Regions from separate parts of the Rhizobium sp. RAF56 genome, predicted to be linked through region 1. Evidence: predicted binding sites of a transcription regulator. Region 1 holds the regulator's gene; each other region holds the start of a gene.

Region 1 (5,881 bases):
GATCGGTGGTGCGGATCATGATGGCGTCGACGTAGCGCGACAGCACCTTCGCCGTGTCGCCGATCGCCTCCGCCCGGCCGAGCTGCATTTCCGTGCCCGAGAGAAACAGCGTCTCGCCGCCGAGTTGCCGCATGCCGACGTCGAAGGAGACACGGGTGCGGGTCGAGGGTTTCTCGAAGATCATGGCCAGCATCTTGCCGGCAAGCGGCTTGCCGGACGTGCCAGCCTTGGTCGCCTGCTTGCGGACCTTCGCGTCCTCGATGATGCTGCGCAGATCGGCAGCGGCGACCGCGGAGAGATCGAGGAAATGCTTTGGGGATGCCATGATCTGTCTATGCTCCAAAAAAATAGGGCGCCCGCAAGGGCGGGCGCTCCGGGCAACCGCCCGCAATCAAGCCGATTTCAGTGCCCTTGCCGCGCGCAGGCTCTCAACCGCCCTTTCGAGCCGCGCCAGCCCATCGCGGGCCTCCTCGGCGGTGGTGACGAGCGGCGGCAGCAAACGCAGGACGTTGTCGCCGGCGGGCACACCGAGCAGATGCTCGGCGCGGATCGCCTGAAGCAGCTCGGCCGACGGAACCTTAGGCTTGATGCCAAGCATCAAGCCTTCGCCGCGCACGTCCTCGATCAGATCCGGATAACGGTCCTCGAGCGAGGCGAGGCCTTGGCGGAAGACGAGCGCCACGTCGCGGACGTTCTGAAGAAATCCATCGCTCAGGACCACGTCGAGAACGGCGTTGCCGACAGCCATCGCCAGCGGGTTGCCGCCGTAGGTGGAGCCATGCGTGCCCGCTTTCATGCCCGACGCCGCCTCGGCGGTGGCGAGGCAGGCGCCAAGCGGAAAACCGCCGCCGATGCCCTTGGCGACCGCCATGATGTCCGGCGTGACACCCGACCATTCATGGGCAAAGAGCTTGCCGGTGCGGCCGACGCCACACTGGACCTCGTCCAGGATCAGCAGCAGACCGTGCTCATCGCAGAGCGCGCGCAGCGCCCGCATGAACTCCGTGGTCGCCGGGCGAATGCCACCTTCGCCCTGGACCGGCTCGATCAGGATCGCCGCCGTCGCCTCCGTGATGGCGGCCTTGACCGCCTCGATATCGCCGAACGGAACCTGATCGAAGCCCGGGGCCTTCGGGCCGAAGCCTTCGAGGTATTTTTCCTGGCCGCCGGCAGCGATCGTCGCGATCGTACGGCCATGGAAGGCGCCTTCGAAGGTGATGATGTGGAAGCGCTCAGGATGACCCTTGGAGAACTGGTAGCGGCGCGCTGTCTTGATCGCGCATTCCAGCGCCTCGGCGCCCGAGTTGGTGAAGAACACCTTGTCGGCGAAGGTCGCCTCGGTCAGGCGCTGTCCAAGCGTCTCCTGGCCCGGAACTTCGTAGAGGTTCGACAGGTGCCAAACCTTGTCCGCTTGCGCCTTTAGAGCATCCACCAGGTGCGGGTGGCCGTGACCGAGCGAACTCACCGCCACGCCCGCGCCGAAATCGAGATATCGCTCGCCGTTTTCCGCGATCAGCCAGACCCCCTCGCCTCGCTCGAACCGCAAGGGCGCGCGAAGATAGGTATCATAAAGCGGCGTGGCTTCAGCCATGGCGCGGGTCTCCCGGTCAGCTCGGACGGAGGTGCCGTTCTCGTCGAATGGGCACCGCCAAAGGTTCAAAAAAATGCCGTGTCTCGGCGCCAAAAAATCAAAATGCCGCCTTTCGGCGGCCGGGTCGCACTATTTCCTTTTTGCACCGCGATGTCAACAAAACTGCGGTGTTCGCAAGTGCGTCAAACCGTCTGCGACGGGTGCAAAACCTCAACGGGTTTCATTGCAAAAATGCCACATAAACCAGCAAGTTGGGGAAAACCCGAAAATCGAATCGTTGAGATTCCTCCGACTCTTGCCACCGAGTCAGCCTGACACTAGGTTAAGCGTTAATTACTAGACTGCATGCGGCGGAACTAGTCACCACAATTTTACAGCGTTTTGGGCTTCGATGGCAATCGAGGCAGTGGCGAGGGATTCTGCCGAGAAACGCGACAGGCGGAGACAGGGGCATGAACTGGACAGACGAACGCGTCGAGAAGCTCAAGAAGCTATGGTCCGAAGGGTTGAGCGCCAGCCAGATCGCGGCGCAGCTCGGCGGCGTCAGCCGTAATGCGGTCATCGGCAAGGTGCACCGTCTGAGCCTGCCTGGGCGGGCGAAGGCGGGCGGGACCGCCACGCCGGCGCGGGCGGCGCAGAAGCGTACGACTTCTGCGCCTCGCGCGCCGAACTACGCCTCTCGCGTCACGACGCGCACGGTCACCCGCCAGCAGGGCGCGACCATGCTCAAGGAAGAGATCGAGATCGTCGAGGAGATCGAATACCGTCCCGCCTCCAACGTCGTCGTTCCGATTTCCCGCCGGCTCGGCCTCACGGAGTTGACGGAGCGCACCTGCAAATGGCCGGTCGGCGACCCGCTGAAGGAAGACTTCCATTTCTGCGGCTGCGACAGCCCGGATAACTCTCCCTATTGCGGCTACCACCAGCGCCTCGCCTACCAGCCAGTGAACGAGCGCCGCCGGGCCGCCGCGCACTGAGCGCCGCTTCCGATCTCTGACGAACAAAAAACGGGCCTCGCGGCCCGTTTTGCATTTTGGCGGTTCGAAGGCGCTTTATGCTTCCATGGAATAGCCCGCACCGCGCACGGTACGGATCACGTCCGGCATGTTGGAGAAGTTGAGCGCCTTGCGCAGACGCCCGACGTGGACGTCGACGGTGCGCTCATCAACATAAATGTCGTGGCCCCAGACGCCGTCGAGCAGCTGCGAGCGGGAGAAAACGCGGGCGGGCGAAGACATCAGGAACTCGAGGAGACGGAACTCGGTTGGACCGAGGCGCACCTCCCGGTTCTTGCGATGAACGCGGTGGGTCTCGCGGTCAAGTTCGATGTCGCCGCAGCGAAGCACCGTCGAAAGCACTTCAGGCCGCGCACGGCGCAGCATGGCCTTGACGCGGGCCATCAGTTCGGGCGTCGAGAAGGGCTTCACCACATAGTCGTCGGCGCCGGTGGAGAGCCCGCGCACCCGCTCGCTCTCCTCACCGCGCGCAGTCAGCATGATGATCGGCAAGCGCTCCGTCTCCGGCCGCTGACGCAGCCGGCGGCAGAGTTCTATGCCGGAGACCCCCGGCAGCATCCAGTCGAGGATGAGAAGGTCCGGGGTCCGCTCCTGTAGGCGGATTTCCGCCTCGTCACCTCTTAGGATCGTATCGACCTCGAAGCCCTCGGCCTCGAGGTTATAGCGCAGGAGGACGCTCAGAGCTTCTTCGTCTTCGACGACGGCAACTTTCGGGATCATTCGCTTTTCGCTCTTTTCGATATTCGCGGGCTTACTCGGTCACGGCGCCGACGGTATTCGCCGTGTCGTCCTTGGGGCGCTCGCCTTCCGGCTGGCTGCCGGTCGCCATGTAATAGATCGTCTCGGCGATGTTGGTCGCGTGGTCGCCGATGCGTTCGATGTTCTTGGCGCAGAAGAGCAGATGGGTGCAGGTCGTGATGTTGCGCGGATCTTCCATCATGTACGTCAGCATCTCGCGGAAGAGCGAGGTGTACATGGCGTCGATTTCCTCGTCGCGCTCACGGATCGACACGGCCTTGTCGGGCGAACGCGTCGTATAGACGTCCAGGACTTCCTTGAGCTGGACCAACGCCAGCTCCGCCAGGTGCTCGAAGCCGCGGGCAAGCCGGCGGGGAACGCCCGTGCCCTGCACCGCGATGACGCGCTTTGCGGTGTTCTTGCCGAGGTCGCCGACGCGCTCGAGATCGGCGGCGATGCGGATGGAACCCATGATTTCGCGAAGGTCGGCCGCCATCGGCTGCCGGCGGGCAATGGTCAAGATCGCCTTGTCGCCGACCTCGCGTTCGGCGTGGTCGAGGATGACGTCGTCGGAGATCACCTTCTGGGCCAGTGCCGTATCGCTCTGCACGAGCGCGCGGACGGAATCGGCCACCATCTGCTCGGCCAGGCCACCCATTTCGGAGATGCGGCGCGTCAGGAACTTCAGATCTTCGTCGTAAGCTGTAAAGATATGGGTCGAAGGCATTCTTCTATCCTCAAGGTAAGAGAAGGCGCTGGGCAGACAGACCAGGCCGCAGCGCGCGGCGCGTCATCTCGATCTGCGTGCGCGAGGCAAAAATCGGAGTGACACCCGGCCAAGCTGCCGGAGCAAAGGACAAGGGCACCGATGCGATGGAAACGTTGCTGACAGTCATCCGTGTTCCTTCGTGGGACCTGAATTGTGTGAGCCGACAACGGGCAGGCTGCGCATATTTCAGCGTCCTTCCATAGCGGTCCAAGCACCGACGTTTTATGTCAGGCGAATGAAACAATTATGACAGTCCAAAGTGTTGAAATTCAAGCATGAAAACAGCGCGCTATGGATCGGCGGCACGGTCTTTAGAAGCGCACGGTAAAGTCGGTTCCCTTGCCCACCTCCGATTTGACGATCAGCCGGGCGCGATGTCGCGTGAGAATATGCTTGACGATCGCCAGTCCCAGCCCCGTGCCCTTCTTCGACCGGCTGTCGGCGACGCTGACGCGATAGAAACGCTCGGTGAGCCGCGGCACGTGCTCGGCATCGATCCCCGGTCCCCTGTCCGAGATGGTCACTTCGACGGGCGCTCCAGGCCCGTTCGTCACGGAGACGTCGACGACCTTGCCATCCTGCCCGTACTTGCAGGCGTTTTCGACGAGGTTTTCGAACACCTGAACGAGTTCGTCGCGATCACCGAGAACTTCCGCCTTGCCGGCCGGCAGGTGCAGTTTGATGTCGACACCGACCTCCTGGGCAAGCGGCATGAGGGAGTCGCGGACGTGACCCAGCAGCGGCACGATGTCGACCAACTGATCCGGCGCGATATGAGACTTCAGCTCCAGCCGCGAGAGGGACAGGAGATCGTCGACGAGGCGGCTCATGCGCGTCGCCTGGTCGAGCATGATCCCCAAAAACCGCTCCTGCGCCTTCGGGTCGGCGCGTGCTGGCCCCTGGATCGTCTCGATGAAGCCACGAAGCGAGGCAAGCGGCGTGCGCAACTCATGGCTCGCGTTGGCGACGAAATCCGAGCGCATGCGGTCGATGAGACGCAACTCTGAAATATCCCGGAAGGAAAGCACGAACAGCGCGTCCGACGCCCCGTCGCTTGCAGCCCCGACCGGCGCGATGCGCGCGATGTAGACCCGTTCGGAGGGAAGCCGCTCAGCGTGCTCGATCTGATTCGGCCGTCGGGTGGCGATCGTCTCGTTCACCATGTCGAGGATGCCCGGCGAGCGCAGTTTAGACGAAAGGTGGGCGCCGACCGGGAACGAGCCGAACGCCTTTTCCGCCGCCGCGTTCTGGATGACGATCGAGGCATCGCTTCCAATCACCAGCACCGGTGCGTCGAGCGCGGCAAAACCGGCGGCAAGCGCTGACACCATGCTTGCCCCGTCCTCAGGCGTCGCGTGCGTCTTGACGGAACCCGGCGCATCCACCGTCAGGGGCGGACGCGCCAGAATGGCTGTCCCGAATATGATCCAGAGGCCGATTGCCGCCAAGGCATTGGCGCCTTCCACAACAGCGAGCAGGGCGATGAGGGCCGCGAGCAAAAGAAGCGTCCAGTCATGGCGCAAGCGCCCGATAAGCCTTTTCTGAAACGATAGATCCTCTTCCAAATGCTTTTCGCCGCTCCAACCGTTCGCAATTCAAGATTCGCCTGAATACCGCGCATTCATGACAGCAGTTTTCGCAGTTATCCACAACGCGTCGAAATGGAAAGGGAACGTCCGACGCTTGCCAAGACGACCGCGGCAGTGATTACCTGCCTTTGACGCTCATTTGCCGCCCGTCAATACGGCCGGCGGGACATGAACAGGA
Region 2 (5,881 bases), on a different contig from region 1:
GCGCAAAGACCGTCGCCCTCGTCGGGCTGCTCTTCATCACCATCGTCGCTGTCGACCATCTATCCGCCTGGATCCGGCGCAAGCTCGTCGGCGACCACGCTTTCCTTATTCAGCACTGAGGCTCTCATGACGGTATTGTCCGCCACCCGACTGCAAGAGATCGAGGACCGCTATCCGGAATTGTTTCGGCGCTCGTTCAAACAGCGCTTCGGCGGCCTGATGATCGTTATCGGCGTGCTCTTGTATTGCATCTACGCGACGTGGTTCTTCAACCTGCCGAAGCTGGTGGCCGAAGCACACTGGGAGCGTTTCGGCATCTACCTCACGCAATGGGTGAGCTACGACGTCCAGCCAGAATTCCGCATCAAGGACGGTGGCATTCAGGTCCACTATCCGCGCTTTTCGCCGCTCGGCAACGATCCCCATCCCGACTGGATCGCCAATCGTCCCGACGGCAGCATCGAAGTGTCGGTCAGCGGTCCAAGCCGCCAGGTCGAGATATCGGGCAAGCAGGTCATTCTGACGGCGCATGGCGCAACCGTCCCTATCGACATCGGCGGCGAGGTTCCGCGGGTTGAGGGCGCCACGCCCTCCTGGGTCACCGTTCACGAGGACAATATTGTCGCCGACATGGGATTTTCGGGTGACGTCAGCATCTCGGCCGACCGCGTCAAGGTGCGCAAGCGCTTCCTCGGATGGCCGAACTTCATCTTCGATACGCAGTCGCCGTTCTTCGGCAAGCCGGCCGCCGAGGTCGTCAGCCTGATCGTCTCCGGGCCGCGCATCAAGCCGGAGCAATCCAATCTTTCGCTGGCGCTGGACAACATATGGCACAACAATGCCTGGCAGCATGGCGACGTTTGGACCAAGCTCTTCCAGACCATCGTCATGGCCTTCCTCGGAACGCTGCTCGGCGCGCTCGTGGCGTTCCCGCTGGCCTTCGTGGCGGCCCGAAACATCACGCCGAACCGGCTGGTCAACCAGCTGCTGAAGCGCTTCTTCGACTTTCTGCGCTCGGTCGACATGCTGATCTGGGCGCTCTTCCTTACCCGTGCCTTCGGCCCGGGACCGCTTGCGGGCTCGGGTGCCATTTTCCTGACGGAGACCGGAACGCTCGGCAAACTTTACGCCGAAGGTCTTGAAAACATCGACAACAAGCCGCGCGAAGGCGTGAAATCCACGGGTGCCCCGACCACGCTCGTGCATCGCTACGGCATTATGCCGCAGATCGTACCGGTGTTCGTCAGCCAGACGCTCTACCAGTGGGAATCGAACGTGCGCGGCGCGACGATCATTGGCGCCGTTGGCGCGGGCGGTATCGGCCTCAAGCTCTGGGAAGCGATGCGCACCAACGCGAACTGGCAGAACGTCGCCTATATGGTGCTGCTGATCCTGCTCGTCGTCTTCCTTTTCGACGCCGCTTCCAACGCGCTGCGCCATCGGCTGATGGGGACGAGAACCGGTCGCTGAGAATGATGCCGGGGAGCCGTGCCCCCATCATCATTCTGTCATCGAAATGCTATAGCGCCGAGCCTGTCTTGCGGTTTGCCGGCAAATCAAGGAACAGTGGCCGCTCACCTCGATCTCCAAGGATATTCCCTTGCGTTACGCTCTCTATTTCACGCCGCCGAGGCACGATGCACTGACCGATCTCGCCGCCCAGTGGCTGGGCCGCGACGCATTCTCCGGCGAAGCGCACGCCACGCCCGAGGCCGGGCCGTTCAGCGCCGAGGACCACGCGAACCTGACCGCCGATCCGCGCCGCTACGGTTTTCATGCGACGCTGAAGGCGCCATTCGAGCTCGCTGCGTCCGTGACCGAGAACGACCTCATCGACACCGTCTCGGACTTCGCGAGGCGTATGCCGGCCTTCGAACTTCCGGAGCTCGTGCTGGGAGAACTCGGTCATTTCTTCGCGCTTGTTCCCGGATCGCTCCATCCGCCGCTGCAGGAATTCGCCGCCAAGGTGGTCAGGTCGTTCGAACCCTTCCGCGCCGCCCTCTCCGAAGCGGATGCCGCGCGGAGAAAGCCGGAGGGATTGAGCGCGGCCGAGCGTGCCAATCTTCTGCGCTGGGGCTACCCTTATGTGATGGACGAGTTTCGTTTTCACATGACGCTGACCGGCCCGGTCGGCCGAGAGCGGCAGCCCGCCGTTCGCGATCTGCTGCGCGAGCGCTTTTCCGCACACATCGGCCGGCCGCTTGCGATTGCAAGCATTGCCGTTTTCGTCGAGCGCGAGCGCGGCGGCCCCTTTACCGTTCATTCCTGGCTGCCGCTTGCCGGCGCCCAAAGCTGAAAGACAATGCCATGACCAAGGAAACCGTCCTCTCGAACGCCCGCATCGTCCTTGAAGACGATATTCTTTCCGGCTCGGTGCTTATTCGCGACGGTCGGATTGCGGATATTTCCGAGGGCCGCTCGACCGTTGGCGAGGACATGGAGGGTGACTATCTGATCCCGGGGCTGGTCGAACTTCACACCGATCACCTGGAATCGCACTATTCGCCGCGTCCCGGCGTCCGCTGGCACAAAACCGCGGCAATCCAGGCCCATGACGCGCAGGTCGTGACCTCCGGCATCACCACCGTCTTCGACTGCCTTCGTATGGGCTCCGACGAAGATGGCGGTTTCGAGCATGGCGAAATGCGCGACATGGCCGATGCCATTCAGGCGGCGCAGCGCGAAGACCGGTTGCGCGCCGATCACCTCATTCACCTGCGTTGCGAGGTTGCCTCCGACAACGTGCTGCAGCACTTCGAGGATTTCCGCAACGATCCGCATGTGAAGCTTGTGTCGCTGATGGACCATGCGCCCGGCCAGCGCCAGTTCCAGACGATGGAGCAGTATACCCTCTACTATCAAACGAAGCGCGGCTTGAGTGACGAGGCCTTCGCGCGCTTCGTCGCTCAACGCAAGGAGCTGTCGGCCCGCTTTGCCAAGCCGCACCGCGACGCGATCTCCAAGGTTTGCGCCGCGCGCGGCATCACCATCGCAAGCCACGACGACGCAACGCTTGCGCATGTCGACGAGGCGATCGCCTACGGTGTGCGCCTCGCCGAGTTCCCGACCAGCTTCGAAGCGGCGAGAGCTTCGCACGGCGCCGGTATGAGCGTGTTGATGGGCGCGCCGAACATCGTGCGCGGCAAGTCGCATTCCGGCAACATCGCGGCCCGCGATCTCGCCGAGGCGGGCGTGCTCGACGTCTTGTCGTCCGATTACGTTCCGCTCAGCCTGTTGCATGCGCCCTTCATCCTGGCGGACGAGGTCGAAGGCATTTCGCTGCCGAAGGCGCTCGCCATGGTCACGGCAACGCCGGCGCGCACCGTCAGCCTTGACGATCGCGGCCGGATCGCGGCAGGCCTGCGCGCCGATCTCGTGCGCGTGCGTCGCGACGAAGGCGTGCCGGTTACCCGCTCCGTCTGGCGCGAAGGCCGTCGCGTCGCATGACGGCGCCTTTCGCATCCTCGCAGCCCGCCGACGCGGACGCGCTCGCTAAAGGCGGCACGATGGTCGCCGTCGTCGGCCCGAGCGGCGCCGGCAAGGACACGCTGATGGCGTTGGCGGCCAGCCATTTCGTAGGCAGGCCCGACGTCCATTTCGTCCGCCGCATCATCACGCGTGCGCCGGACGCCGCCAGTGAGGATCACGACAGCGTTTCCGAAGCGGATTTCGACGCGATGCAAGAGGCCGGCGCCTTTGCCGTCTGGTGGAATGCCCACGGACTTCGCTACGGCATTCCCACCGAGGTATTCGAGCGGCTACGCGGCGGCCATCTCGTCATCGCCAACGGTTCGCGCTCGGCGCTTTCCCGTTTCCGGGATGCATTTCCACGCCTGAAGGTCGTCAACGTAACGGCTCGCCGCGATGTACTCGCCGTCCGGCTGGCGGCACGTGGCCGTGAGACCAGCGAAGATATCATGCAGCGTCTTTCCCGCGCCTCGTTGACCGTCGAAGGTGCGTTCGACGTCGCCGATATCGACAACAGCGGCACCGTCGAAGACGCCGGAGAAAAGATCATCGCCGTTCTGGGGGCACTGTTGCCACCGGTCGGCTAAGCTCTGTCAATCCAACAGCGACGGCACGTACTCAGTGCGCCTCATCCCAGTTGTTCGCTGCCCGCGCATCGACCTTCAACGGCACCCGCATCGAAACCGCCGGCATGGCCGCGTTCTCCATGACAGAGACGATGATGGGTACGGCGCTTTCGACGTCGGCGTCCTCCACCTCGAAGATCAGTTCGTCGTGCACCTGCAAGAGCATGCGCACGCGCTCGCTGAGCCCGGCCTTGGCAAGCGCCGGCTCCATCTTGACCATGGCGCGGCGAATGACGTCGGCGGCGGAGCCCTGTATGGGTGCGTTGATCGCGGCGCGCTCGTTGAACGCCCGCACCGATGGGTTGGACGAGCGGATTTCCGGATAATGGACGCGGCGACCGAAGATCGTCTCGACATAGCCCTTGTCGCGCGCCGTCACCTTGGCGCCTTCCATGTAGTCGCGGATGCCGGGGAAGCGCTCAAAATACTTCCTGATGTAGTCCCCCGCCTCCGACCGCTCGATCGACAGCTGGTTGGCAAGACCGAAAGCGGAGATACCGTAGATGATGCCGAAATTGATCGCCTTGGCGCGCCGGCGAACTTCTCCGGGCATCCCCTCGACGGGCACGCCGAACATTTCGGATGCCGTCATGGCGTGAATGTCGATGCCGTCCGAAAACGCCTGCTTGAGTTGCGGAATTTCCGCGACATGCGCGAGAACCCTGAGCTCGATCTGGCTATAGTCCGCGGAGACCAGCCTGTGGCCGGGCGTCGAGATAAAGGCGGTGCGGATCTTGCGGCCCTCGGCCGTGCGCACCGGAATGTTCTGCAGGTTCGGCTCCGAGGAGGAAAGACGCCCGGTCGAGGTCGCCGCCATCGCATAGGATGTATGAACCCGCTTCGTCTCGGGATGCACGTAGCCGGGCAGCGCGTCCGTATAGGTCGACTTGAGTTTCGTCAGCTGGCGCCAGTCGACGATCTTGCGGGGCAGCTCGAAGCCGGCAACCGCCAGATCTTCAAGCACGCTCGCCGAAGTCGACCATTGGCCGGTCTTCGTCTTGCTGCCGCCCGAAAGCCTCATCTTGCCGAAGAGGATATCGCCCAACTGCTTGGGCGAGCCGATGTTGAAGCGCTCGCCGGCAAGCCGATAGATCTCGTCCTCCAGTCCGGCGGCACCTTGCGCCAGTTCGCCTGAAAGCCGCGAAAGGATCTGACGATCGACGGTGATGCCTCTCGCCTCCATGCTGGCGAGGACAGCCACCAGCGGACGCTCCAGCCGCTCATAGACACTTGTCAGGCCCGCGGCTGCAAGGCGCGGCTTCAGAACCATCCAGAGGCGCAACGTCACATCGGCGTCTTCGGCGGCATAGTCGGTCGCGCGCTGGATATCGACGAGATCGAACGAGACGTTCGCCTTGCCGCTGCCGGCCACGTCCTTGTAGGCGATCGGCGTGTGGCCCAACCACTTTTCCGACAGTCCGTCCATGCCGTGGCCGTTGTTCGCTCCGCCGTCGAGCACGTAGGACATCAGCATCGTATCGTCGAAGCTTCGGATCTCGATGCCGTGCCGCTTCATGACGAGGTAGTCGTATTTGAGGTTCTGCGCGACCTTCAGGATAGAGGCATCCTCGAGCAGCGCCTTCAGCCGCGGCAGCGCCTCGCGCATTGGGATCTGGTTCTCCGCCAGCCCACCGCCGAGGAGATCACCGACGCCCGTCTTGTGGCCGAGCGGCACGTAAGCGGCGCGGATGGACGTGCCCGACGGGTTATCCACATTGTCGGCGATCGCGAGCGAGATACCGACGAGTTCGGCCTGCATGGCATCGAGCGACGTTGTCTCGGTGTCG
Region 3 (5,881 bases), on a different contig from region 1:
TCATGATGATCGGCGCCTGGATCGCGGCCAGCATCGAGAGAATGAGATTGAGGAAGATGAAGGGGTAAGGGTCGAAGGCGCGGGTTACGAGGACGATCGTGTTGACGACGCACCAGAATGCCAGGAAGACCAGGAAGGTGACGATAAACGCCCAGGACCCGCCGACGCGGGCGATATTGTCGGCCAGCCGTTCGCCGAGGCTCGCTCTCGCGGAGAAAGCCGCATTCACATCCGTGGATATGACCTTGCGTTCGTGGGCCTTCGCCAGCACGCGCTTTTCGATCTCGCCGAGTTCGTCGGCGGACTTGTCGAAATGCATGTGAATAAAGTTCGGCAGGGTGGACATGGGAGACTCCGGATATCTTGGCTAGAGCAGGTCTGCTTTTCTTTGACCGCAGATCCGCTCTATCTTTTTGTTTTCACGCAATTCCGGACGGAAAACCGTTTCACACTTTTCCTGGAACTGCTCAGGGCGCGGCGGCCGCAAGTATCCGAAGCTTCTCATGAATTGCAACGGCAAAGCCGTCACCGGTCGTCAGGTGCTCTGCCCGGTCAACCAGGCATGCGACGGGAAGAAGCGCCCAAGCCCATATTGATGGCCGAACATCATGTCGTATTGCAGGTAGCGATAGTCCCGTATCAGCGGATCGAGTTGCCTGTCGTCGCGGCCCCAGTCGGGAAATGTCTGGCTGTCGCGCGTTGCGAGCTGGTAACGGTCGACGATGTTGTATTTCTTCTGCACGCGGCCAAGGAAGCCCGTATAGAAGGGATGCTCGAAGCCGGCGGTCTTCAAGAGGTTATAGGGCAAGAGCGCCGGGCTGATGGTGCCGATATCCTTGCGAACGCCTTTCTTGCTCGACCAGATGACGAGCGGCGTTTCGTGCTCGCGCTTCATGACGTCCAGCGACGCCTTTCGGGTCGCTACCTGCTCGGGCATATAGCCGGTATCGGGATAGACGGTGCCGAGCGGCGGCAGATGATCGCCCCAGAGCACGATGATGGTCTCGCGATTGCGCTTGGACGCCCAGTCCATCAGCATCTTCAGGCTTTCGTCCGCTTCGCGCACGCCCTGGGCATAGGTGGCAAGGGTCTCGCGGTCGGCGTCCGGCAGATTGCCTTCCACGGCAACGGTGTTTTGGGCGTAGCGGTGCGCTTCGTAGGGGCCGTGTCCTTGCAAGGTGACCCCGAAGAAGAAGAAGGGCCGATCCATGGCGTCGCCCTCCCGCATGATCTCCTTCATCATCGAATCGTCGGAGGCGAACAAGCCGCGCTTGTCCATGGCGGGTAGGGTTTCCTCGGTGCGGAATTCCTCGAAGCCGAAATCCTTGTAGACCTCGTTGCGGTTCCAGAACCAGCCCTCGAAGGGATGAATCGCGCGTGCCGCATAGCCTTCGCCGCGGAAGAAGGTGGCGAGCGACGGTACCTGATGGCGCACATATTGCTGATAGGGAATGCTGCCATAGGGCAGGAAGGCGTTGGAGAAGCCGGTCAGCGCCTCGAACTCGACATTGGCCGTCATGCCGCCGAATTCCGGCGAGAACACGTGGCCGGATTGCGCGGCGCGGATGTTCGGCAGCGGATCGGGGGAAAGCCTGATGTTGGAAAGCCTCGTCGGATCCCAGAAAGACTCGCTCATCAGCATGATGACGTCGGGCTTTTCACGCGGGCCGGCAAGGTAGGAGTAGTTGCGGGCAGGGATCGCGTCGAGCGCATCGTGATTGTAGCCCGCCGGCGCCTTGAGGTGCGCCATCGGCAGGTTCAGCGAAAAGGCGATGATGAAGCCGTTATAGCTGTAGTTTTCCTTCTGATCCCAAACGATCGGGATAATGCGGAGCTTCTCGCGCAGCCAGGAATACTGCTGAGCATCCATCTGCGAGACGAAGACGGCGAAAAGCGGCAGGCAGATCGACAGGCGCAGAGTTCGCGCCCGGCGCGAGAGCCGGCCGGCATGGCTCCAGCCGTAGCGCCAGAGATAGACGAGGCCGGCGATGGCGACAAGCAGCCCGGCGACGATGGCAACGGCCGTCAACGGGCGCTCGCGGACCATCACCGGCATGAGTTCGACGATCTGGCGGGCAAACAGGATGTCGGAGGGATAGAGCGGATCGGAAAGATAGTGCTGCTTTTCGTTCGACACCAAGGCCGGAATGACCACGAGCGGCGCCACGACGAGGACGGAGAGATGCGCCCGGCCGAAGATGCCGTCCAGCCCCAGGATGACAAGGAGGAGCAGGCCGATGGTGGTGAGCCCGGGCTTGATCGGCGAGGTGAGATATTCGGGAATATCCGCCAAGGAGCCGCGGCTGATCCACTCGACGACCACCACGGTCGCAAATGCGATCGCAAGCGTCAGGCAAAGGCTCAGCAATTGGCGGGAGAATGCCGATCGCGGCGATACAACCCCACCGGGCGCCGCAACAAATAGCCGATCGATGGAAGTCGAGCGCGATGACGGAGTCGCCAAGATTTTCTCCGGATTTCTTACAAAGTTCACCTTACTGTCACACCACTGTCATGAATGCTGGATGAACCGCAAGGCGCCAGATGGCCATTCAGTTGTTTTCGAATGTGAAAAAAACACGTGCAGACGGTGACTTCGGCGGATGGCGCCGCGGAGTGGTTGCGGAAGAACGCCGTCGTCGCTAAATCTATGGCATGACAGAACAAAGCGTCCTCACTGACACTCTTCGCATTGCCGTTGCCCAGCTCAATCCGACGGTTGGCGACATCGCCCGCAACCTTGCGAAAGCGCGGGAAGCCCGCGCCGATGCGGCGCGTCAGGGTGCTCATCTGCTTCTGTTGACGGAACTTTTCATTTCCGGCTATCCGCCGGAAGACCTGGTGCTGAAGCCTGCCTTTCTGAAGGCCTGCCTCAAGGCCGTCGAGGATTTCGCAGCCGATACGGCCGATGGCGGCCCAGGCGTGGTCGTCGGTTTCCCGCGGCTAGGTGCGGTTGGGCCGCACAATTCCGTGGCACTGCTCGATGGCGGCAGGATCGTCGCCCTGCGCGACAAGGTGGATCTTCCGAACTACGGCGAGTTCGACGAGAAACGCGTATTCGTCGAGGGCTCGATTTCTGGCCCCTATAATTTCCGAGGCGTACGGCTCGGGATTCCGATCTGCGAGGAGATCTGGAACGACTTGGACGTCTGCGAGACGCTGGCGGAAGCGGGGGCCGAAATTCTTCTGGTGCCGAACGGTTCGCCCTACTATCGGGGCAAGCTGGACGTCCGCCATCAGGTGGTGTTGAAGCAGGTGATTGAAAGCGGCTTGCCGCTGCTGTTCGCCAACCAGGTGGGCGGCCAGGACGAGCTTGTGTTCGATGGTGCGAGTTTCGCCTTCAACGCCGACAGGACGCTTGCCTTCCAGATGAGCCAGTTCGAGCAGACGCTATACGTCTCCACATGGAAGCGTCGCGCCGGTGGCTGGCGATGCGAAGAAGGCCCTTCCTCCAAGGTTCCCGAAGGCGAGGAGGCAGACTATCGCGCCTGCCTTCTCGGGTTCCGCGACTACGTCAACAAGAACGGCTTCAAGACGGTCGTCCTCGGCCTTTCCGGCGGCATCGATTCCGCCATTTGCGCGGCGATCGCCGTCGATGCGCTTGGCGAGGAGCGTGTGCGGGCCGTCATGTTGCCCTATCGGTACACCTCGGAGGACTCGCTGAAGGATGCCGCGGATTGCGCCAGAGCGCTTGGCTGCCGCTACGATATCGTGCCGATCGAGGAGCCGGTCACCGGCTTCGTGTCGGCGCTCGCGGAGCTTTTCGAAGGCACCGAAAGCGGCATCACCGAGGAAAACCTGCAAAGCCGCGCGCGTGGCACAATCCTGATGGCGATCTCCAACAAGTTCGGCTCGATGGTGGTCACGACAGGCAACAAGTCGGAAATGTCGGTCGGCTATGCGACGCTCTACGGCGATATGAACGGCGGTTTCAACCCGATCAAGGACCTGTACAAGATGCAGGTCTACGCGTTGTCGCGCTGGCGCAACGCGCATGTGCCGCCGGATGCGCTCGGGCCTTCGGGCGAAGTCATCCCCGCCAACATCATCGAGAAGGCACCATCCGCGGAGCTTCGGCCGAACCAGACGGACCAGGATTCGCTGCCTCCCTATCCGATGCTCGACGACATCCTGGAATGCCTGGTGGAAAAGGAGATGGCGGTCGAAGAGATCGTCGGCCGCGGTCATGATGTCGCAACCGTCCACCGCATAGAGCATCTGCTCTATCTCGCCGAATACAAGCGACGGCAATCCGCCCCCGGCGTGAAGATCACCAAGAAGAACTTCGGGCGCGACCGACGCTATCCGATCACCAATCGATTCCGGGATCGTTAACCGCAATGATTGAAGTGGCTTCGCCTTTGCACCATTTTGTTGTTTCCTAGGGTGGATACCATGGAGGCACAAACGTGGAGAAAGCGACGCGGAGGGTTGGCGTTTTCGTCGATGCGGAGAATTTACCGGCACGGACGGCTGCTCGGATTTTCGAGGTTGCATCTTTCTACGGCCAGATCGTCGACCGGCGCGTCTATGGCGATTTCGCGCGTGAGATGTTGCGGCCCTGGGCGGAGATGGTACCCCACCACGCTCTCAGCCTTCAGACTGCTCAAGCGTCGATATCCGGCAAGAACAGCAGCGACATCCTGCTCGCCGTAGACGCTACGGAACTGCTGGGCAAGGAAGACTTCGACGTTTTCTGCATCGCCAGCACCGATAGCGATTTCTCGCATTTGGCTAGCCGGATACGAATGCGCGGTCGCAAAGCGATTGGCCTCGGTGGACCAAAGGCGACCGAAAAGTTCAGGGTCGCTTTTGATGCGTTCTACGAACTGGAGATCCAGGCCGCCCCCGCGCAGCCGAATTCGCCGAACGTCGTTGCGCTGAAGCAGACCGCTGACGTCAGGCCTTATATAGTGCAGGCGTTCAATTCTCTGGGGCACAAGCCGCACGAATGGCTGGATGTGTCGCTGCTCGGTCACGTAATAAAGAAACTGTATCCGACGTTCAGTGCGAAGGACTTTGGCCACTCAAAGTTCGGTACGGTTTTAAAGAACGCCACCTTCCTCGAAGTCCAGATGAATGGGCAAACCATGCAAATCAGGATCAAGCGGCAACGCGAGACGGGATGAATAACTCTGCGCCGTGACCGCCTCACGCGCGCGCGTTGACAGGCTGCCGTTTGATCGCGCATAGCTTGAACGTCAGGTGCCCGCGCAAGCGGGAGAATCGGGAAGCCGGCGAATTTCCGGCGCGTGCCCAACGCTGTGAGGCGGATGTCTGCTGTGCGGAAGGATTTTGTCATTCTTTCCGTAGGATGCCACTGGTCTTTAAACCGGGAAGGCAACGGCAGGCAGGCGAAGCCAAGCCAGAAGACCGGCCTGACATGATAGACCGCACCGCGCGGACGGCGGCAGGTTGGCATTGTTGAGGAGCAAACGATGCGACCGAATTCGAAGGACGATCTCGTCCGCGTGCAAGCCTTTTCCTTAGCCGAACGCGCTGCCGTCTACCGCGCCATCGAGACGCGACGCGATGTCCGCGATCAGTTTCTTGCCGATCCGCTGCCGGATGCGCTGATTAGCCGGCTACTGAGTGCCGCCCACAGCGCGCCGTCGGTTGGCTTCATGCAGCCTTGGAATTTCGTGCTGGTGCGCGATCCGGCGGTTCGCCAAGCGGCCTGGGAGGCATTTTCCCGCGCCAACCAGGAAGCGGCCGAAATGTTCGAGGGCGAGCGGCGCGATACCTATCGGTCGTTGAAGCTCGAGGGCATCCGAAAGGCGCCGCTCAGCATCTGCGTCACCTGCGATCCGGATCGCTCCGGCAAGGTCGTGCTCGGCCGCACGCACAATCCGCGCATGGATGCCTATTCGACGGTCTGTGC
Region 4 (5,881 bases), on a different contig from region 1:
CCGACGTGTTCAAGGGCGATGAAAACTGGCAGGCGGTGCAGGTTCCTCCGGGCCAGACCTATGCCTGGGACGACGATTCGACCTATGTCCAGAACCCGCCCTATTTCGTTGGAATGGGCAAGAAGGGTTCGGGCACCTCGGACATCAAGGGCGCTCGCGTCCTCGGCCTCTTCGGCGACAAGATCACCACCGACCACATTTCGCCTGCCGGTTCGATCAAGGCGGCGTCGCCCGCCGGCGCATACCTGCTCGGCCACGACGTCGCCGTTGCCGACTTCAATCAGTACGGCACGCGCCGCGGCAACCATGAAGTGATGATGCGCGGCACGTTTGCCAACATCCGCATCCGCAACCACATGCTCGGGCCGAACGGCAAGGAAGGTGGCTACACCATCCACTATCCGTCCAAGGAAGAGATGTCGATCTACGACGCCGCCATGAAGTACAAGGCCGAAGGCGTGCCGCTCGTCATCTTCGCGGGTGTCGAATACGGCAACGGTTCGTCGCGTGACTGGGCTGCCAAGGGTACCAACCTGCTCGGCGTCAAGGCCGTGATCGCCCAGTCCTTCGAGCGTATCCACCGCTCGAACCTGGTCGGCATGGGCATCATCCCCTTCGTCTTCGAAGATGGCACGACCTGGGCAAGCCTCGATCTCAAGGGCGATGAAGTCGTGACCATCGAAGGCCTCGAAAACATCAAGCCGCGCGAGAAGAAGACGGCCAGGATCACCTACGGCGACGGCACCGTTAAGGACGTGCCGCTGCTGTCGCGCGTCGATACGCTCGACGAGGTGGTCTACCTCAACAACGGCGGCATTCTGCAGACCGTTCTGCGCGACCTCGCGGCCTAACAGGCGCGGATCCATCGAAATTGACGCCGCCGGGAAAGCTTCCCGGCGGCGTCTTGTTTTTCACGGCGATGTGTAGGCTCGCGGCGTGCGTCTCACCCCATCGTGACTTTGCCTCGCGGGCCGAACCCGTTATCTCTAGTTTCAGTCTTTCCAGGTTTGATAGTCTCAAGGAACTGGGGTTGGCGTTTGACCCCCGGATCGCGTGCGATCCGGGAAATAGTCGGGCGCCGGACAAGGCATTGCCGGATCTGCTCCGTGTCGATGGATGCGGCGGCAGGGCGATGCCGGATATCGAGGAATTTTGGTATGCGCATTCGATGGACGATAGCACTTTTGGCAGGACTCGCTTCGGCGGGGTCGGTGCTTGCGCAGGAACCCGCGAAACTCAGGGGCGTCGTCGAACTCTTCACGTCGCAGGGCTGCTCGTCCTGCCCGCCCGCCGATGCCGTTCTTCAGAAGCTGATCGGGCAGGGTGACGTGGTGGCGCTCGCCTATCACGTCGACTACTGGAACTACCTCGGCTGGCAAGATACGCTGAGTTCCAAGGACAACACCGAGCGACAGTACGCCTACGCGCGCACGCTCGGCCGCAGCAACGTCTACACGCCACAGGCGATCATCAACGGCCGCGATCATTTGAACGGCGCCGATCTCGGCGCCATCAATGTCAAGCTCGACCAGTTCCATCAGGACGGCAAGGGACTGACTGTCCCCGTGAGCGCTTCGGTCAAGGGTGACGAACTCGAAATCACGATCGGCAAGGGCGCGGGCAAGGCGAATGTCGTCGTCGCCTATTTCGACAAGCAGCAACTCGTCTCGGTCAAGAAGGGCGAGAATAGCGGCCAGCAGATAAGCTATCTGCACGCCGTTTCGGACATTGAAACCGTCGGCATGTGGGAAGGCCAGGCCATGACCGTTACGCTGCCGGCAAACGTCATGGACAAGACCGGGCGGGCGGGCATGGCCATACTTCTGCAGGAATCAAGCCCGAACGGCGATCCCGCAGGCATCATCGGTGCAACGGTGCTTACCATTGGCGGCGAGGGATAATGACATATTTCGCACCCGGACCGCACGGTCTGGTGGTTGCAGATTGTGGGCGGCCCGGCTGAGGCGCATTCGGGGCTGGGGTTAGGTCGATACGCCCCCGCCGGGCCATTTGGCGCGCTGGCGCCAACTGCGTCATCATAAGTCTCTTGGAAATGAGGCGCTGTTTTGACTGAATTGCGGCACTCACAAGAAAGCGGTCAGTCTTGCCGACGTAAGCGTGCGTCGGTCTTGCAATTTGCTGTCAGTGAGGCAAACTGTCACTCGCCTGTCATGAGCGGAGGCGTGGGAGATTGATGACTGAACAGCCGGAACGTCGAAACGGCGAAGACCGATTCGCCGATCACACGTCTTCCGTCATAGATCTCAGGGAATACAAGCAAAGCCGGGATCCGCTCCCCGTGACCTTCCATCGCCGGGAACTTGATGCCATCCTCTGGCTTTACGGTCGCATGGTCGGCGAAGGGCAATGGCGCGACTACGCCATCGATCACCTGAAGGAGAAGGCGGTCTTTTCCGTCTTCAAGCGTTCCGGCGAAATTCCGCTCTACCGCATCGAGAAGAATCCCAAGCTGGCGTCCAAACAGGGCGCCTTTTCAGTTATCAACACCAACGGCTTGATTCTGAAGCGCGGCCACGAGTTGAGCCAGGTGCTGAAGGTGTTCGACAAGGTGCTGAAACTCGTCGACAAATGAGCGATTCCAGGAACGCCCTAACCGGCATTCCGCCTGCGATGCCCTCAGCAAAAAGCGTTCATTCCGAAAACAGCGTGCCCGGATAGATGGTGGGATCAGGATCGGCGCCGTCGCCGAGCGCCTTCTGCATAAGCATGGTGTCGAGCCAACGGCCGTGCTTGTAACCGGCGCTCTTGATCGCGCCGATATCGGAGAAGCCCGCCGAGCGGTGGAGTGCCACGGATGCCGCTTCCGCTCCCCCGATGACGGCTACCATCTGGCGGAACCCGAGCGCGCTGCTGCGTTCGAGAAGCGCCGCGAGCAGCGCCTTGCCGACGCCCTGGCCGCGTGCGGAGGGTGCCAGATAAATCGAATCCTCCACGATCCAGCGATAGGCCGGCCGCGTTCGGAAGGCGCTTGCATAGGCGTAACCCAGGAGCGTGCCCGCAAGGTCGGCCGCAACGAGATAGGGATAGCCCTTATCGACGATCGCCCCGTAGCGCTTGCCCATCTCGGTCTCGTCCGGCGGCGTGATCTCGTAGCTCGCCGTGCCGGTCAGCACTGCCTCGCGATAGATGGCGGTGATCGACGCGATATCGGCGGGGCCGGCGTCTCGTAGGTGGAATGTCATGGAACGCTGTGCCTGGTCGAAAAAGGGGATGCCATGCGGCAACAAAAAAGGCGGCCGAAGCCGCCTTTTCCGTCGTCTCTTTGCCTCTTAGCCTTTGCGGTTGCCCATGAACTGCAGGAGGAACATGAAGAGGTTGATGAAGTCGAGGTAGAGCGTCAGGGCGCCCATGATTGCCTTGCGGCCGGCAACGGCAACGTCGTCGCCTTCGAAGTACATTTCCTTGATCTTCTGCGTGTCGTAGGCAGTCAGGCCCGCGAACACCAGGACGCCGATCGCCGAGATAGCGAACTGCATAGCCGAAGAGGCCAGGAAGATGTTGACGACCGAGGCGATGATCAGGCCGAACAGACCCATCATCAGGAACGAGCCCATCGCCGTCAGGTCGCGCTTGGTCGTGTAGCCGTAGAGCGACAGGCTACCGAAGGCCGCGGCCGTCACGAAGAAGGTCTGCACCACGCTCTGACCGGTATAGATCAGGAAGAGCGACGAGAGCGAAAGGCCGACCAGCGCCGCGTAAACCCAGAAGGTTGTCTGCGCTGCCTGCACGCTCATCGAATTGATGCGGAAGCTCAGGAAGAACACCATCCCCAGGGGGGCGAGGATAACCACCCACTTCAGCGGGCTCGTGTAGATTGCGGCGCCGAAGGCGGTCAGCTGACCGTCCTGGAAGGCGAAGGAGAAAGCGAGATAGGCGGCCAGGCCCGTGATCACGAGACCCAGAGCCATCAGGTTGTAAACCTTGAGCATATAGGCGCGAAGGCCTGCGTCTATCGCCGCGCCGGACTGCGCGCCCGCAGGGGTCGCCCGGTTGGGAAAATTACGAAAGTCAGCCATGTTTTCCTCTTTCAAGCTCCGGTGTGAATACGGTGTCGGGCAGACGTGACCCAGGCGCCGCTGCGGAGCTCCAGCATGCCTACCTCAGAATATGAGCCCTCAAAGCTCGGCGTACAAGACCCGAGCCACGGTGAAATGCGTTAAATCGGCGTAACATATGGCAATTTCGCCGGCGGGGTTAACGCAGACACCTCGTTCAAAGCTCGCGAAGCACCGGCGCCGCCTTCTGTCCGAGCACGCGCCACGTGCCGGCAAGCCCGATGCCGACAGTCAGGATGAGGGCGATTGCAAGCGTCGAGAGCGCCGGTCCGGGCAGGAAGGCGGATGGCAAGTGCATGATATGGCGAACAACATAGGTCGCCGCGGCGGCTCCCGCGAGCAAGGCGAAGACTGCCGTCGAGGCGCCGAGGATCAGGTACTCGTAGACGAATGCGCGGATCAGCGTTGCCCGTGTCGCGCCCAGCGTCTTCAAGACGACCGCGTCGTGCGCGCGGGCGCGGTTTCCAGCTGCAAGGGCGCCGGCAAGCACCAGCACGGAAGCTGCAAGCGCAATCGAGGCGGCGACGCGAATGGCCGTTGCGAGCTGGCCGACCAGGGTGTTGAAAACGTCGAGCGCATCCTTCACGCGGACGCTGGTGATCGTCGGGTAGGTATTGGTCACGCGCCTGAGGATCGTCGCTTCCGCGGCCGCCGTCGCCTCCGGCGCGGTCAAGGTCGCAAGCCAGGCATGCGGCGCGCCCTTGAAGGTATTCGGGGTGAAGATCATTACGAAATTGATCGACAGCGACTGCCAATCGACCTTGCGGAAATTGGCGATCTTCGCGGTGATGTTGCGGCCAAGAACGTTGACGGTCACGGTGTCGCCGAGCTTGAGGCCGAGCGCTTTTCCTTCCTCCTGCGAAAAGGAAACGAGCGGCTCTCCGGCATAGTCCTTGTCCCACCAGCCGCCCTCGGTAAGGCTGGCGTTCTCGGGCAGGCTTTCCGCATAGGTGATGCCGCGATCGCCGCGCAGCACCCAGCGGCCTTCCGGCGGCACGTCGCGCTTCGATACATCCTCGCCGTTGAAGGCGACGATGCGCCCGCGCAGCATCGGCACTTCCTCCAGCTTGCCGTCCGGCAACTCCGCGCGGACGAGATCGCGGAAGCCGTCGATCTGCGATTTCTGGATGTCGACGAAGAAGAAGTTCGGCGCGCGCTCGGCCATGCGGCCCGTCAGTTCCCGACGCATGTTGCCGTCGATCAGCATGATGGTCACGAGAAGCGCCAGCCCGAGACCGAGCGAGAGCACCACCGAGGCCGTCAGCGCTCCGGGCCGATGGATGTTTCCGATCGCGAGCCTGAGTGCCGGCGAGCGCACGCGCGGGCATGCCCGCGCCAGCCGCGCGACAAGAGCGGCGACCGCGCGCAGAACGACAAACGCGGCGGCGATCGCCACGACGAAGACGATGGCGATGAAGCGGTCGTAGGCGGTGAGGATGGCAAGAGCGGCAAGCGCTGCCACCACAAGGCCGGCGCAAATGAGATAAGGCCAGGAAGGCAGGCGGCGCATCTCGAAGCCCTGCTCGCGGAAGAGGGCTGTGGCCGGCACCTCACGGGCGTGCCCCAGCGGCAGCATTGCAAAACCGAGCGTCGTCAAGAGGCCGAAGAGCGCGGCAAGCAGGAGCTGTGCCGGATAAAGCTGTGGATCGGTCGCGATCGGCAGGAAGCGCGACATGAACTGTGCGGCGATTATCGGGGCTACCGCGCCGAGCACCAGCCCGGCAGCAATCCCTGCCATCGCGATGATCAGGATCTGCATGAGGTAGGTGGCGACGACGACAAAGGCCGGTGCTCCGAGGCATTTC

The links. Region 1 encodes PhoB, which activates phosphate uptake and scavenging genes when phosphate is short. Its sites were predicted from a motif close to TGTCATNNANCTGTCAT; they were not measured.
Region 2: a site for PhoB is predicted at 1,496-1,512, ahead of AB4048_RS11685 (DUF1045 domain-containing protein). Genes of this name have one in related genera too.
Region 3: a site for PhoB is predicted at 2,500-2,516, ahead of AB4048_RS00165 (LTA synthase family protein). Genes of this name have one in related genera too.
Region 4: a site for PhoB is predicted at 2,157-2,173, ahead of AB4048_RS09975 (DUF2794 domain-containing protein). Genes of this name have one in related genera too.

Annotation. Positions count from the first base shown of each region.
Region 1 covers NZ_JBFRDU010000018.1:1,105-6,985, reverse strand. Annotated here, with positions in the region: gene argF (ornithine carbamoyltransferase) at 1-325, opposite strand, end outside; gene AB4048_RS16440 (aspartate aminotransferase family protein) at 392-1,591, opposite strand; gene AB4048_RS16435 (GcrA family cell cycle regulator) at 2,044-2,568, shown strand; gene phoB (phosphate regulon transcriptional regulator PhoB) at 2,644-3,327, opposite strand; gene phoU (phosphate signaling complex protein PhoU) at 3,359-4,072, opposite strand; gene phoR (phosphate regulon sensor histidine kinase PhoR) at 4,426-5,679, opposite strand.
Region 2 covers NZ_JBFRDU010000011.1:119,323-125,203, forward strand. Annotated here, with positions in the region: gene phnE (phosphonate ABC transporter, permease protein PhnE) at 1-119, shown strand, start outside; gene phnE (phosphonate ABC transporter, permease protein PhnE) at 127-1,470, shown strand; gene AB4048_RS11685 (DUF1045 domain-containing protein) at 1,601-2,296, shown strand; gene AB4048_RS11690 (alpha-D-ribose 1-methylphosphonate 5-triphosphate diphosphatase) at 2,308-3,447, shown strand; gene phnN (phosphonate metabolism protein/1,5-bisphosphokinase (PRPP-forming) PhnN) at 3,444-4,055, shown strand; gene polA (DNA polymerase I) at 4,087-5,881, opposite strand, start outside.
Region 3 covers NZ_JBFRDU010000001.1:32,793-38,673, forward strand. Annotated here, with positions in the region: gene AB4048_RS00160 (DUF1003 domain-containing protein) at 1-346, opposite strand, end outside; gene AB4048_RS00165 (LTA synthase family protein) at 536-2,368, opposite strand; gene AB4048_RS00170 (NAD+ synthase) at 2,656-4,335, shown strand; gene AB4048_RS00175 (NYN domain-containing protein) at 4,410-5,129, shown strand; cobalamin riboswitch at 5,187-5,396, shown strand; gene bluB (5,6-dimethylbenzimidazole synthase) at 5,439-5,881, shown strand, end outside.
Region 4 covers NZ_JBFRDU010000009.1:110,757-116,637, reverse strand. Annotated here, with positions in the region: gene acnA (aconitate hydratase AcnA) at 1-851, shown strand, start outside; gene AB4048_RS09980 (DUF1223 domain-containing protein) at 1,158-1,901, shown strand; gene AB4048_RS09975 (DUF2794 domain-containing protein) at 2,195-2,593, shown strand; gene AB4048_RS09970 (GNAT family N-acetyltransferase) at 2,652-3,203, opposite strand; gene AB4048_RS09965 (Bax inhibitor-1/YccA family protein) at 3,291-4,037, opposite strand; gene AB4048_RS09960 (ABC transporter permease) at 4,234-5,881, opposite strand, start outside.